2 linked regions of the Luteolibacter yonseiensis genome follow. The protein of the gene in region 1 interacts with the protein of each later gene in a pairwise test. Links are inferred from orthologs where the notes say so. Each region holds a gene or a part of one and is shown in the gene's direction. Other genes may lie near its edges.

The links. The genes of interacting proteins can lie anywhere in the genome.
Region 2: the proteins of cysK (region 1) and cysE interact in binary tests that used the Escherichia coli proteins (3 or more experiments, as listed by UniProt). The link is inferred for Luteolibacter yonseiensis from one-to-one orthologs.

The regions. Positions count from the first base shown.
Region 1 is NZ_JAENIK010000013.1:150,351-158,179, reverse strand. Bases 2,788-5,725 are described here. They hold cysK (cysteine synthase A), read left to right. Parts: upstream 2,788-3,745; coding sequence 3,746-4,705; downstream 4,706-5,725. Other genes in these bases: JIN84_RS21060 (hypothetical protein), read left to right, coding at 5,028-5,725; JIN84_RS21070 (tetratricopeptide repeat protein), read left to right, coding at 2,788-3,501. Also shown: JIN84_RS21075 (phosphoadenylyl-sulfate reductase), read left to right, coding at 1-568; more of JIN84_RS21070, read left to right, coding at 688-2,787; more of JIN84_RS21060, read left to right, coding at 5,726-5,882; JIN84_RS21055 (alpha/beta hydrolase), read right to left, coding at 5,879-6,598; JIN84_RS21050 (hypothetical protein), read right to left, coding at 6,708-7,181; JIN84_RS21045 (chaperone modulator CbpM), read right to left, coding at 7,193-7,471; JIN84_RS21040 (DnaJ C-terminal domain-containing protein), read right to left, coding at 7,471-7,829.
Region 2 is NZ_JAENIK010000012.1:1,043,559-1,049,627, reverse strand. The notes cover bases 520-3,441. They hold cysE (serine O-acetyltransferase), read left to right. Parts: upstream 520-1,509; coding sequence 1,510-2,373; downstream 2,374-3,441. Other genes in these bases: JIN84_RS20085 (hypothetical protein), read left to right, coding at 2,377-3,363; JIN84_RS20095 (RrF2 family transcriptional regulator), read right to left, coding at 1,098-1,511; JIN84_RS20100 (hypothetical protein), read right to left, coding at 520-981. Also shown: JIN84_RS20105 (hypothetical protein), read right to left, coding at 13-333; more of JIN84_RS20100, read right to left, coding at 349-519; JIN84_RS20080 (PH domain-containing protein), read left to right, coding at 3,445-3,954; JIN84_RS20075 (hypothetical protein), read left to right, coding at 4,199-4,600; JIN84_RS20070 (glycoside hydrolase family 88 protein), read right to left, coding at 4,684-6,069.

The DNA.
Region 1 (7,829 bases):
CCTCATTCACGAGCACGCGCCGAAGATTCCGGTCGTGTTCATCGACACCGGATTCCTGTTTCCCGAAACCTACCAGTATATGGAAGAACTCACTTCCAGGCTGAATCTCGATCTACGCGTCTATCAGCCCACGGTTTCCGCCGCGCGCATGCAGGCGCTGTGGGGGAATCTGTGGGAGCAGGGCAAGGACGGTGCGGACCGCTACGGCCTTCTCACCAAGGTCGAACCGATGAACCGCGCCCTCCGCGAAACCGGGGCGGATGTCTGGCTCAGCGGCCTACGCCGTTCCCAGTCCAGCTCACGGGTGGACCGCCCGTTCGTCGAGCAGCAGAAAAAAACCGTGAAAGCCTATCCGATCCTCGATTGGGCCGATGCGCAGGTGGATCTTTATTTCCACCAGAACAACCTGCCCCGCCACCCGCTCGCGGAAAAAGGCTACGTCACGATGGGAGACTGGCACAGCACCCGCCCCGTCGTCGACGGCGACGTGGAGGCCACCCGCTTCAACGGCGAGAAATACGAGTGCGGACTCCACCTCGACTCCACCTCGGCGGATTTCCAAATCTGACAATCGGTGGTGCGGAGCGGATGCTTCGCGATTTGATACCATGGACCTTGTCAACGCTCCTGCCTTCTGTTAGGTGGCAGAGGTAGATGAGTATGCATTGGTGCACTCCCGGCAGATTGATGATTATCGCGCTTGTTATTGGCGTCGGCTTTTCCGGCGCCGCAGCGTATTTTGGAAATCGCTATCTATGGCTTTGTGCGATTTTGACCTTTTTTGCGGGAGTCGCAGGGAATCAGTTCCAGTCTTACTGGGCTTCCAAAGTAAAGCAGCCGCCACCGAATGTTGATGACGTTTTCAGTAACAACAACATCCGGAATCTCGTCTGCCAGGCCATGATTTCCTCCGTTGAAAGAGTGACCGAGCCGCTGCGGGAAAGGCATGGCAATGTCACAGATCTTTTTCGCAGGGCCGGTCATCTTCTGGGAGATCATTTCAAAAAGGACGGAGATCTGCCCGGGGGCCCGCTTTCGGAGTTGCAGGAGGTAAACATCCCCGCCGTCCTCGGTAAATATGCCCATGGGCGGCAAAACGTTCTTTCCAGCGATGAAGCGTGGCCCGCCTTCATCGCCATCACCCCCGGCTTGGAAGATCTCACGGAAACCGAGCGTGCCGATCTCGCGGCGGCCTTGAGTGAAAATTTCGGCGAGGCGCTATGGAATCTCGCGAAGCATGACAATGCAGCCGGAGGGGAGGCCTTTGCGGGCATCCAGTTGCTTTCCCATGCGCAGCTCACAGCGAAGGTGGATTCCCTTAGAAAAATCACTCCTCCTGCGGCATTCGATAAACTTCATACCATTCCGCCACCACCACAGGGATTCATCGGACGGGTGGACGAATTGGAGGAACTGAGGAATCACGCCGGGCAGGGCGGCGCGGTCATTAGCGGACTCAAGGGAATGGGTGGCATCGGCAAGACGGCGCTGGCGTTGGTGCTCGCGCGGGAATGGGCGGCGCGGTTTCCTGATGCCGGGCTGCTGGTGGACGGCCAAGGGCTGAAACGGGACGCCGCTCCCACCGGTGCCGCGCTGTTGGCGCAGATCATTCTCTCCTTCCACCCGGAAACGGGAAATCTGCCCGAGGATGAGGCATCCTTGCGCGGTCTCTATCTCAATGTGCTGCATGGAAAAAAAGCTCTCATCCTGCTCGACAACGCGCGGGACGCTGCGCAGGCCCGGGCCTTGCTGCCACCGGACGGCTGCGCTCTCATCGTCACCTCCCGCGCGAATTTCATGGTCGATGGATGTTCTCCCTACGCTGTCGGAAAACTGAAGGACGCGGAGGCCTCGGATCTCCTGCGCAACGCCTATCCGGAACTGGGCGAGGTGGAGGTGGCGGAGCTGGTGCGTCTCTGTGCCGGATTACCACTGGCGTTGCGCCTCGCCGCCGCCCATCTGAAGCTGGACGCTGGCGACCGTGGTGGCGTGGCCGATGTGGCCGCGTATCTAAAAAAACTCGGCAGAGGTCGACTGGCTTACCTTGATGCCGGTGCTACGGATGCTGGGGAAATCACCATCTCTGAAACCCTCAGTCTCAGTGTAGATTTCTTGACCGGATACCAGCAAGCTGCTTGGAAGAATCTTTCTATTTTCAGCGTAGACTTCGACGTGCTGGCGGCGCAGAAAATAGTTGGCGCGAGCGAGGAAATGCTAGCCTCTTTCCTTCGCCGCAGCCTGTTGGAACCCGTGGGGACGGACCGCTACAAACTCCATGATCTTGCTGCTGCCTACGCTCGCAGTTGCCTCAATGGAGAGGAACTCGACAATCTAACTATCGCCCACGCTCGCCACTATACCGAGGTCGGAAAAGATGCTGAGCGATGGTATCTTGAAAAAGGAAATATGCTCACTGGTTTAGCTCTTTTTGACCGCGAGCGAGCGCAGATCGAGGCCGCTTGGATCGCGTTAGATATGCGGCGGGACGAAGCAACTGCCGAGTTGATGATGGATCTCGTTCACTCCATCAGTTATTGCAGTAATGTCCGATTTCATGCTCGCCAGCGCATCGTTTGGTTGGAAAGTCAGCTTCGCGCCGCCCGTCGTATCGGTCACAGGGGGGAGGAAGGAGCTGCGGTGGGCAATCTTGGCAACGCATACGCCGACTTGGGTGATGCGAGGAAGGCAATTGAGTATTACGAGGCACATTTTGAGATCGCCCGTGAGACTGAGAATCGGTGTGCGGAGGCTAACGCGCTTGGTAACCTCGGCACCGCATATAAAAACTTGGGCGATGCGCGCAAGGCCATAGTCTACCACGAACAATCTTTGCTGTTGTTCCGCGAGATCGGGGACAGGCGTGCGGAGGGGAGATCGCTGGGCAACCTCGGCAACGCGTACAGGAACTTAGGGGATATATGGAAGGCTCTTGAGTATTACGAGGGACGTTTGACAATCGCACGCGAGGTTGGGGATCGGCGCGAGGAGGGAGGTGCGCTCGGTTGTCTCGGTGCTGCTCACTCTACCTTGGATGATGAGCGGACGGCTATAGAGTATCATGAAGAGCACTTAGTGATCGCCCGAGAGATTGGAGACAAGAACGGTCAGGGGGCAGCACTGGGTAATCTCGGCCTCGCTTATATTAAGTTGGGCGAGATACAAAAGTCCATCGGGTATTGTGAAGATTACTTGATAATTGCCAGAGAGATTGGGGATCGGCATGGGGAGGGATGCGCGTTGGGTAAACTCGGCCTCGCACATGCCAGACTAGGCGCGTCAAGTATAGCGATCGAATATTACGATGAACATCTAGTCATCAGCCGAGAGATCGGAGATCGGATTGGCGAAGGAGGAGCGCTGTGGAACTCAGCGAATGAATTTTACAAGATGGGAGAGCGTAAGGAGGCGGTGCGGAGGGCGAAGAAGGCGCTGGAGATTTACGAAGCCATAGAGGCTCCAGAGACTGCCCAAATGTGCAAAGTGCTAGCCAATTGGAAATAATGCGCCGCTGTAAACTCTCAAAGAGATTTATCTGAAAATATTTTGACGTTGTGGGCCTCTTTATATAGCTAGGGTGACAGGTGAGCATTCCGTCAAATTAATGTGTCACAATGTCATGGTTTCCCACTACGTGACGCGTTCCAGTCCTAGTAGGCTGCATCGACGAGGGCTCCGATAGAGACACCTGACTTGACTTGCCTGCACTTCTGGGGGCAAACTGCTTGGGGATTATCCCCTATTCATCATGAACATCGCTGAAAACATGGTTGCCACCGTAGGCAACACCCCGCTGATCCGTCTCAACCACCTCACTGCAGGCCTCGAAGCAGAAGTCTGTGTGAAAGCCGAGTTCTTCAACCCGCTCTTCAGCGTGAAAGACCGTATCGGCAAGGCCATGATCGAAGCCGCTGAAAAAGACGGCTCGCTCAAGCCCGGCGGCCTCATCATCGAGCCGACGTCCGGCAACACCGGCATCGCGCTCGCCTTCGTCGCCCGTGCGAAAGGCTACCGTGTGATCCTCACGATGCCTGAGAGCATGTCCATCGAGCGCCGCGTCCTGCTCCGTCTGCTCGGTGCGGAAATCGTCCTCACCCCACGCGCCCGTGGCATGAACGGCGCCATCGCGATGGCGAAGAAGCTCATCTCCGAGAACCCCGGTTCCTTCGGTCCCGGCCAGTTCGACAATCCTGCCAACCCGCAAGTCCACCGCGAGACGACCGCCGAGGAAATCTGGCGCGATACGGACGGCCAGATCGACGCATTCGTCGCCGGTGTTGGCACGGGCGGCACCATCACCGGTGTGGGTGAGGTCCTCAAATCCCGCGGCAGCGCTAAAGTCATCGCTGTCGAGCCGGTGGCCAGCCCCGTCATTTCCGGCGGCGCACCCGGCCCGCACATGATCCAAGGCATCGGTGCCGGCTTCATCCCCGGCAATCTCAACACCTCCATCATCGACGAGATCATCCAGGTTTCGAACGAGGACGCCATCGCCACCGCCCAGGCCCTCGCCCAGGTCGAAGGCCTGCCAGCCGGTATCTCCACCGGAGCGAACGTCTGGGCCGCCCTCCAGGTCGCGAAGCGTCCTGAGTTCAAAGGCAAGCGCATCGTCACCGTCGGCTGCTCGTCCACCGAGCGCTACCTCTCCACCGCCCTCGCGGAAAAGGTGCGCGAGGAGGTCACGAACCTGCCGGTGAACGAAATCTGATTGATTTTCCATTTCGAAAACGGCGGCATCCAAACGGGTGCCGCCGTTTTTCTTGGAGCGTTCATTCCGAACATTGCTTGCCAGGGACTTCCTGTTCCCCGTGCTGGCTTCTCCGGACAGGATATCCGGCGGAGGCAGTCGCCGGGATGACGACACCCGATTTCCCACCCGGACCTTTGGCTTGCGTCATTGGCGAAATTGTTCAAGCTGCGCACCCTTTGCTTCCCCTGAATCTCCTGATGGTCGTTGAGACATGCTTCGATTTCTCCCAAAAACCCCCGTTTTGAGTTTGGTGCTGCCGGTCGTTTTTTCCGGTGTGGCGATGTCAGACGTGCAGATGCCTCCGTCCTCGGGCCAGGGGCCGATCCGGATGACAGCTCCGAAAGTCTCGGTTCCCACCGCGCCCGCACGTCGTCCCGCCACCACCGCGGCCAGACCGCAGCAGCAGCCCGGCGCCTCTTCGCGGATTCTTTATCCTTGGAAACTCCACGTGACCTGCACGATTTTCTGGATCGGCGAGCAGCCGACGGACCGGAACCCGACGCCGAACTGCAAGTCCTCGTGGGATCAGAATTGGTCGGCCAATTTCGGAGGTTATGACAATCCGGATCCGACACAACGGATCGCCAACCATACGACCGGCGACTTCCGGCCGAAAAATTTCATTCCGAAGCTCAATCCGTTCTACATCGCACTGCCTTACAATGACGTTCTCGGTTGGGCCGCGCACAAGCCGGAAGCATCGCGTGTGATCCCGTGGTTCGGGAGAATGCGTCCCGAGCCGGGGAAAACCGTGTGCAAGGGGCGCTGGGTGCAGATCTACAATGGCAGCCGCAGTTGCTACGCGCAATGGGAGGACTGCGGCCCATGGGTGACTGATGACTGGGAATTCGTATTTGGCAACAAGCCTCCCAAGGCGACCCAGAATGGCGCGGCGGGTATCGACATCTCGCCATCGGTGCGGGACTACCTCGGAATGCGGTCCGGGCAGAAGGTTCACTGGCGTTTCGTCGAGGACGGGCAGGTCCCTTATGGACCGTGGAAAAAGTACGGCCAAGAAGTTGCGGTGACGGCGAGTGCCACCGATCTCGCGGCCCAGCAGCGGTATCTGGAGTATGTGAGGAAGCTCCGCGACGAGCAGTTCCTGAAGAAACCCACTGAGTCCGTGCGGAATTAACCCGGCCAGACTCCGGTTTTCAGAAATTCCAGGCTGAGGCGGATGGCTTCCGGGTGCGTTTGGATGAAGGTGTGGTCGGCATTGATGACGGAAAATCCGCAGAGGCCGTCGATACGCCCCTTTGCCGCAGAGACGATTCCGTCGTTCTCGTCACCGAGCAGTTTTTTGAAAATGGGGATGGAGCAGCGGTTTCCCATGATGACCGCCGCCCGCACCTCTGAAGGAAGCGCGGGTAGATTCTGTGGCACGCCGTCGCTGGCGAGTTCACGGCCCGCCGGTCCGAGGGCGATGTGGAGGAGTGGATGTTTTTTTGACCAATCGACGATCTCACTGCCCGCGTTCGGTGGAGCAAGCATGATGGCCCTTCCTGTCTTCCACCGGACTTCCCCGGCCAACAGTGACCGGAGGAGGATGCCTCCGAGCGAATGGGTGATGAAATGCACGGGGCCGTCGCCGACCTTGTCCTCGATCTGATGCCGGACGTGGGTGACGAGGTGATGGATGGGCAGCCGGGCGGAAGGGTAGGGAATGTTCAGGGTGGAAAAGCCATCGTTTTCCAATGCCCGGGCCAGCGGCTGCATCGCCCGCCAGCCACGCCACAGGCCGTGAAGCAGCACCACCGTGGGGCCGCCCGTGTCATGCCATTGAGGGCGGTCCCAAGGGAATGGCGGAGTCAGCATCTCGGCCCGGTGACGCCACTCGGTGATGGTTTGCATGGCTGGAAGTATGGGAGGAAAACCGGAGTTCGCAAGTCGGGGGGGAGGTCACGTAGTTTCCGCCGGCCGGTCATGGATGAGGTTTGTCGGAACGACTGGCTTGGCTGATCTATTTCTGTTCCGCCTTCTTCGCCAGCGATGCCTTGATCTGGCCGACAAACTCCTGGTCCTGCCGACTCAGCCGGTCCAGCGCGAGTTCGACGGGCTTTTTGTCTATCAACAGCCTGATCTTTCCGTCGCGGACGACGGTGGGGTTTTCCGGCGGAGCGGGCATCACCGGCTCGGTCGCTCCCTTGGGGACCTCCGCGACGATATCTTCGAATGCGATGAGCTTTGCTTCGAGAGGCTTGCCCTCCGCGCTGGTCCAGAAGCGGTTCTGATAGAGCACGACGTGGGTGACGTAGCGGACATTCGGATTCTCAGGTTTCGTGGTGTCGATGGACACGCCGGGATTCACTCCGCCACCTACGGCGCGGGTGGTGAATTTTTTCGGGGTCACGGTGGGATTGGCAGGGATCTCGGTCTGGGCGAAGGCAGCCGGGATCGTGAGAAGTCCGAAAAGCGCAAGGATGGTGAATTTCATGCAGGAATAGTTCAATGTTGCGAACGGAGTTCGGACTTGAGGCGTTCCACCTGGTTCATCAGGTCGAGGATGAGCTTGAGGCCGGAAATGTTCGCCTCGCACGTCTGCCGGAGATGTTCGATGCGGCGGAGTGTGTGGACCGCTTCGTCGTCGAGGTCCGTGCCGCGGATCAATCCCTGTTCCTGATAACGCAGGATGGTTTGCGAGGAAATGCCGGTAAGACGGGCTACGATGTCCAGTTGATAGGTGGCTTCGGTGTCCGGCTCGTAGAGTGGAAGTTCGGAGTTCATCAGGCGGAGGGGTTGCGTGGGTTGAAGGACGAGGCGGCGCGGAGCTTTTCCCATAGTTCTCGTTCCTCCGCGGTGGATCGGGTGGGCAGATGGACGGTGATGGTGGCATGATAGTCGCCACGTTCGCCGGTTTTTCCTTTTGGCAGCCCACGGCCCCGGACGCGGAGCTGCTGGCCGTTCTCGCTGCCTGCGGGGATGCGGAGCTTGATGGACCCATCAAGCGTGGGGACGGTGAGTTCGGTGCCCAGCACGGCTTCCCACGGAGCGAGATCGAGGTCGTAGTAGAGGTCGTGCCCCTCGGTGTGGAAATCCGGATGGGCGGCGTGGCGGACGCGCAGGTAGAGGTCTCCGGCTTCCG
Region 2 (6,069 bases), on another replicon or contig:
TTATTTATTGTCTCACCCCTGCATCAGTTTCACCCCCCACCAGATCAGTGATCCGGTGGCGGTGACGAGCAGGACGAGCAGCACGAAGCTGCGGCTCTGGTCACGCAGGATGTTCGCCACCTCGCCACGCGAGACGATCTGGTCATGCTCGATCCGGCGGCGGCGCTCCTCGATCTCCGCGAGCGGCGGCATGGTGGACTCCCGCTCCTTGAGTTCCTTCGCGAGGCGTTTCGGGATTTCCGCGAACTCCTTCTGACGGAGAAGCAATTGTTGTTCCGTCTCGCGCAGTTCGCTCAGTTCCAGATCTTCCTTGAGTAGTGGGCTGCGGGGCATGGCACGGGAAGGTGACTACTTGATGAGATAGATGAAAAGGGCGAATCCACCGAGTGCGAAGATCGGCAGATTGAAGGCGAATCCATTCCGGAGGTTCACCATGAATTCCGAACTGGCGGCGCTGCGTGTGGCGGTTGTCCGGCTCCGTTTCGAAGGACGGCCGAAAATGGCACCGCTGCGACCATTCTGGAAATGGGCCGCGGCCTGGTCGTATTCGTCGGCCGCGATGTCGATGGCCATCGAAGCCTTTTCAAGCTTCTCCGCCACCTGCTCGCGGGACCAGTTTTCCGGATTGATTTTCTGGATCTTGTCCAGATGCGCCGCGAAGCAGACACGGCACTGCTCGAGATCTTCCGCTTCCTGGCGGATGTCGAACAACTCGCGGTCGATGAGCGTGAGCGAATTCGTCAGTTTTTCGCTGAGTTCCACCTGCTGGGTGAGGAACGCGCGCTTGCGGCCGGTGAGTTCCTCAAGCTCGCTTTTTTTCCGGGCGAGTTCCTCACGCTGGAGCTGGATGCGACCGAGCTCTTCCTCGGCAGCCTTCAGTTTGTGATCAAAATCTTCCTCGCGATTGCCGCTTCCGGAGGGAATTTCCATCTGCGTCGAGCGGATCTTGATGTGGTGGGTGTGTTCGACAGGTGCAGCCATGGGGTGAAAGGGGTTGGAAAAGACGACAGTCATTTAACTGAAATCTTCATTCGCATCCAGCGAAATATTTTACCTTTCTTGACAAATTACAACTGTTAGGCACCTCTGCAACTTTTTCAGATGTAGAACATCGGATCGCTCTGTTTGCTGGCCATGCTGTCCAGGGTGATTCCATCCAAAGACTGTTGGAAGCCAGAGGACACCTGTTCCCAAGCCCGCCGCACGGACTGGCCGGAATCGCCCTCCGGCGTGACGGAGCATTGCAGCAGGGCGGGATCCACTGCATCCACCACCTGGCGCAGCGTGATCTGGTTGGCGGGGCGGCCCAGCAGGTAGCCACCGGCCTTGCCCCTGCGGCTTTCCACCAGACCCGCGCGGCGCAGGTCGTTGAGAATTTGCACGAGAAAGTTTCCTGACACTGCTTCGCGTTGCGCTAAGTCTTCGAGCCGTGTAAGAGTTCGCCCGTCATGGTATTTCGCCAGTTGAGCCATCGCTCGGCAGGCGTATTCCAATTTTTGTGAAATCTTCATGAGCGAATCCCAACAGACCGAAACTCTCCCGGCGAGCAAGAATAAAACCAAGCTTTGCGCTGGAAAAGTGGCGGACCTCCGCAACGTCTGGCAAACCCTCCGCGAAGAAGCGGATCGTGTGGCCAAGGATGAGCCCACCCTCAAGCACCTCGTGCATGACGTGATCCTCTCGCGGGAGACCCTGGCTGCGGCGCTCGGCGCCCGTCTGGCGCGCCGTCTGGCGCGTGAGGACATGCCCCGCGTGAGCATGGAACCGCTTCTCACCGGCGTTTTCGAGGCGTATCCACAGATCGTTCACGCCGCGTCGCGCGATCTGCTGGCGATGTTCGAGCGTGATCCCGCGTGCTTCTCTCCATTGGAGCCGCTGCTTTTCTTCAAGGGATTTCTCGCCCTGACAACCTACCGCGTCGCCCACCAACTGTGGGTGGACGAGCGCCGCTGGCTGGCGCTTTATTTTCAAAGTGTCGCCAGCGAGGCCTTTTCGGTGGACATTCATCCTGCGGCGCGGATCGGCTGCGGAATCTTGTTGGATCACGCGACCTCATTCGTGGTCGGAGAAACCGCGATCATCGAGGACGACGTTTCCATCTTGCACGAGGTTACGCTCGGTGGCACCGGCAAGGAAACGGGCAACCGTCACCCGATCATCCGTTCCGGAGTGCTGCTGGGTGCCGGAGCGAAGATTCTCGGACGGGTGGAGATCGGCACCGGAGCCAAGGTCGGCGCGGGCAGCGTGGTCCTGCACGACGTCGCGCCGCACAAGACGGTTGCCGGAGTGCCGGCCATTGTCGTGGGAACATCCACGGAGGAAATGCCGGCCATCGAGATGAACCAGCACCTCGATTGCTGCGGCCACATCTGACTTATGAAATTCCACACCATTCCCATCGCCCTGCTGGCACTCTCGATCCCCTCGTGCGACAAGGCGAGGAGCCTGGCGGGCAGGGCCCGGTCGGCGGTCGGAAGCGGGGGTGACAAAAATACCGCGGATGATTCCGGCAAGGTGGATCCGTCGCTGGAGAAGCTCGTCGATCGGACAGCCGAAGGTGTCGTCTTTCGCAAGGATCTGCCGTTTCCGACCCGTCTGGATGTAAAGGTCACCCGCACGCATGAGGTGGTTTCACGTGTCTTCGAGACGTCGATTCTCGGGAATACCACGACGTCGCTCAAAGGAAGGCAGACGACCGTCACGCATCTCGAAAGGGCGGGGGATCAGGTCCGCTACACGCTTCTGGAATCCTCCTTTACCGAACCCGTGCCCGAGGAGCAGAAGAAGGATAAAACGAAAAAGCCCGCAGTTCGACAACTCGTGGCGCCGGGCGCTCCGCTGACTTACCAGAGAGACGGTTCCAAATGGACCGCGGACGGCAGCGGGGGATTCCGTGGAGCGACCTTGTCCAAGCAACTGTCTCCCGTGTTCGACCTGTTGTTGGAGGAAAATTCGCTGGCGCCCCGCAAGCTGTGGCTGGGGAAAAAGCGCATCCAGATCGGCACCGAAATCGAGGTTCCGAAGGATTTGCTGCCCATGCTGGTAACGGGAAACCCGGAGGGGAAATATACGATCCGGTTGGATTCCATCGGTGCGGTGCACGGACACCCTTGTGGGGTCTTCACGGTCCACGGCAGCCACAAGCGGCAGAGGGTTCCTGATTTTGAAGGAAATTTCACGGATGAGGAGGTCTCGGTCGGTTCTGGAAGGATCTGGCTTTCACTCCTCCATCCGGTCATTCTCAAGGAGGAAACGGACACGGTTCAGGACTGCCGGACGGGTGGAAATGGCAGTCCGGTCATCCGTTCCCAAGGGACGGCGAAGGTGTCCCTGACGAAGGACTGGAAAATCCCTGCGAAATGATTCCATTTCGGCAAGCCCCTTGGAATCCCGGCGGGATTCTCCACTTGCCGTCCGACCGCCGCCTCCATCATCATGCGGACGATGAATGAAGAAAAATCGTTTTGGAAAGGGAGCCCCTCGCAGTGGCTCAACCTCTGGCCATTCGCAGGTGCCTTGTTTGTCGCGGCCTGCATCATCATCGGGGCGTTGTTGAGCGGACCGTTCCTGCCCATCGTCCTGATCGCGCTTGTTCTCCCCGCCGCATACGTTCTCTGGCGCTATCTGCTGGTACGTTCGCAGGTATTCGAGGTCACCACCGAACGGCTCCGCATCACCAGCGGAATCATCAACCAGACCATCGACGAGATAGAGCTCTATCGCGTCAAGGACTCACTGATGATCCGCCCGTGGTGGATGCGCCTGACCGGCCTAGCTTCCATCGTCTTGGAAACTTCCGATCGGTCGACCCCTCATCTGACCATTCCAGCGGTTCATGGAGGAGTCGAACTCCGCGAGATGCTCCGCAAGAATGTGGAAATCCAGCGTGATCGCAAACGTGTGCGGGAGACGGATTTCGATGAGGTCGGGGGCGATGACAGCGGGCATTCATGAAGATGAGTGAGCCACCAAGAGACCGGGAGGAATTCTGGATCAGGTTTGTTTGCGCCGTTCTTTTCTTCGGGAGTTTGGCCTCATTGCTGATTTTCCCCGATTTCAGATCTCCCATTACCTCATCATGATCTGTTATGTGACAGGGGTGATTGTGATTTCAAGATTCCTCATAGGAAAAATGCTCGGCGTGGTCACCGCCAAGCCCGGGTGATGATTTTTCTGTGAAGAAACCGGATCTCGAAATATGAAAAAGTGGAAGAATATCGCCGTCATCTTATTACTGGCCGGGATCGTCGGCGGGGGTGTCCTTGCCTACAACATTCATCAATTGGTCACAAAGACGATTCCCGACTCCTATGCCCAATGGGCTTCCGCGGAAATGGTGATCGCGTTCCGGAATGAGCGGAACCGGATGCCCGGCAATTGGGAGGAGCTCGGCCCATACTATGGACCGCTGCATCATGGAGGGCTGTCCTTCAATGAAATACGCAATCGCATCATCATGGATTTCCCCCGATTGCGGGAGCTGGAATCAGACTATTCCAAACGCCCGCTGCCGGAGGTCATCCGCACACGTAGCGGCACACAAGCTCATTGGGCCCTGGCCGAACCTAATCAGCTCGTAAATCAGGAAGTGAAGAAGTAACGAATCCGGCCAACGACTTTCCCGCCCGGAAATATGTTCCTGCGGAGTCACAAGTCGCCGGCCGCTGATTCATTTGAGCCGCTTCACTTGGCTTCCGCTGCGGCGGGGACGTCAAGCGCGTGGACCTTGATGGGTTCGCTCTTGCCGTAACCCTCATATGGAGCTTTCACATATTTCGTGGAAAAGGATTCCAGATAGTCCGTCCACTTCTTCTCCGTGGTAATGTCTCCCTGTCCCGACCATCCGAAACCGGAGAACCAGCGGATGGCGCCGGATTCATCGGTCTTCGCAAGGCAGAGGGCCTGGGTTTGTCCGGCGGCGTCGGTGTGGGTGGTCATCTTCACCACCCGGGCCGGATCAATGGCCACACCGGTGCCGAGGTCGTTGCCATCAAGTGTTTCCCAGACGTGCATCGTGCCGGATTTCGGAGTGAAGACCGGTGCGCCGCCCTTGACCTGCGGCATGAGGCCGATGGCGACATCGAGGTTCGCGGCTGGCTTGCCGTCGAGGGTGAAGCGTGAATCGCTTTGGAACATGCGGACTCCCATGATGAGGGTGATGCGCTTGGTCTCGCGGAGGACCTTGCCCTTGAAGTCGCTTGCGTAATCCAGTTCGAAAACGACGCGCTCCGGAGTGTTCTCGATGACGCGCTGGGCGACATAGGTTTCTGAGTTATACAATTTGTCATCCGCCCACACCGAGATGCCGCCGCAGCCACGGGTGTCGCTCACCTTGTAAACGTCATAGCCGTCGCCCTGGTCGTCATGATAGGGCTTGTTGATTTTTCCATACTCCAGCTTCAGGCGGTCCTGCAGGTACCACTTGTCGATGACGGGGTAGGGGACGCGCTTGAACCAGCAGTCGATGCCGCTGTTCTCCGGTCCGGAACGAAGCGCGGGTCCGTAGGTGCGGAAGGCGACGAGGTCGTTCTCCCAGGCAAAATCATCCGAACGTTCGGGGATGAATCTGGCGAACGTGCGCGGCGTGGCCGGCAGGAAGCGCTCGGGCAGCTTCACGCCGTCAAAGGTGGCGAGGTCCGTCCGGCGTTTCGCAGGATCAAGCAGGCGGACCACTTCGGACCCGGCCAACAGGAACGCGCCCGAGCCATAGACTTCCGTGGACTCCGCGGTCGTATCCTGCTTGTCCGGCGCCTCACCGATTTTCTGGACATATCCCAACATGCCGGTGGGCTGGATGTTCTTCGCCAGCGCCTGATAACCTTTCATCACCACGGGACGGAAGGTTTCGGCGGGAAGCAGGCCCCGGTTGATCCCCCAGGCCATGGAGTAGGTGAAAAATGACGAACCGGAGGATTCACCTTTCGGGTCCTGTGGGTCCAGCAGGCTGGTGCGCCACAGACCGTCCTCGTTCTGAAGCTTGACCAGCGCATACATCATGTCGTGGTAGAGGCCGAGATACTTCGTCCGAGACGGATGATCCGCCGGGAGATGGTCCAGCACGTGGATCAG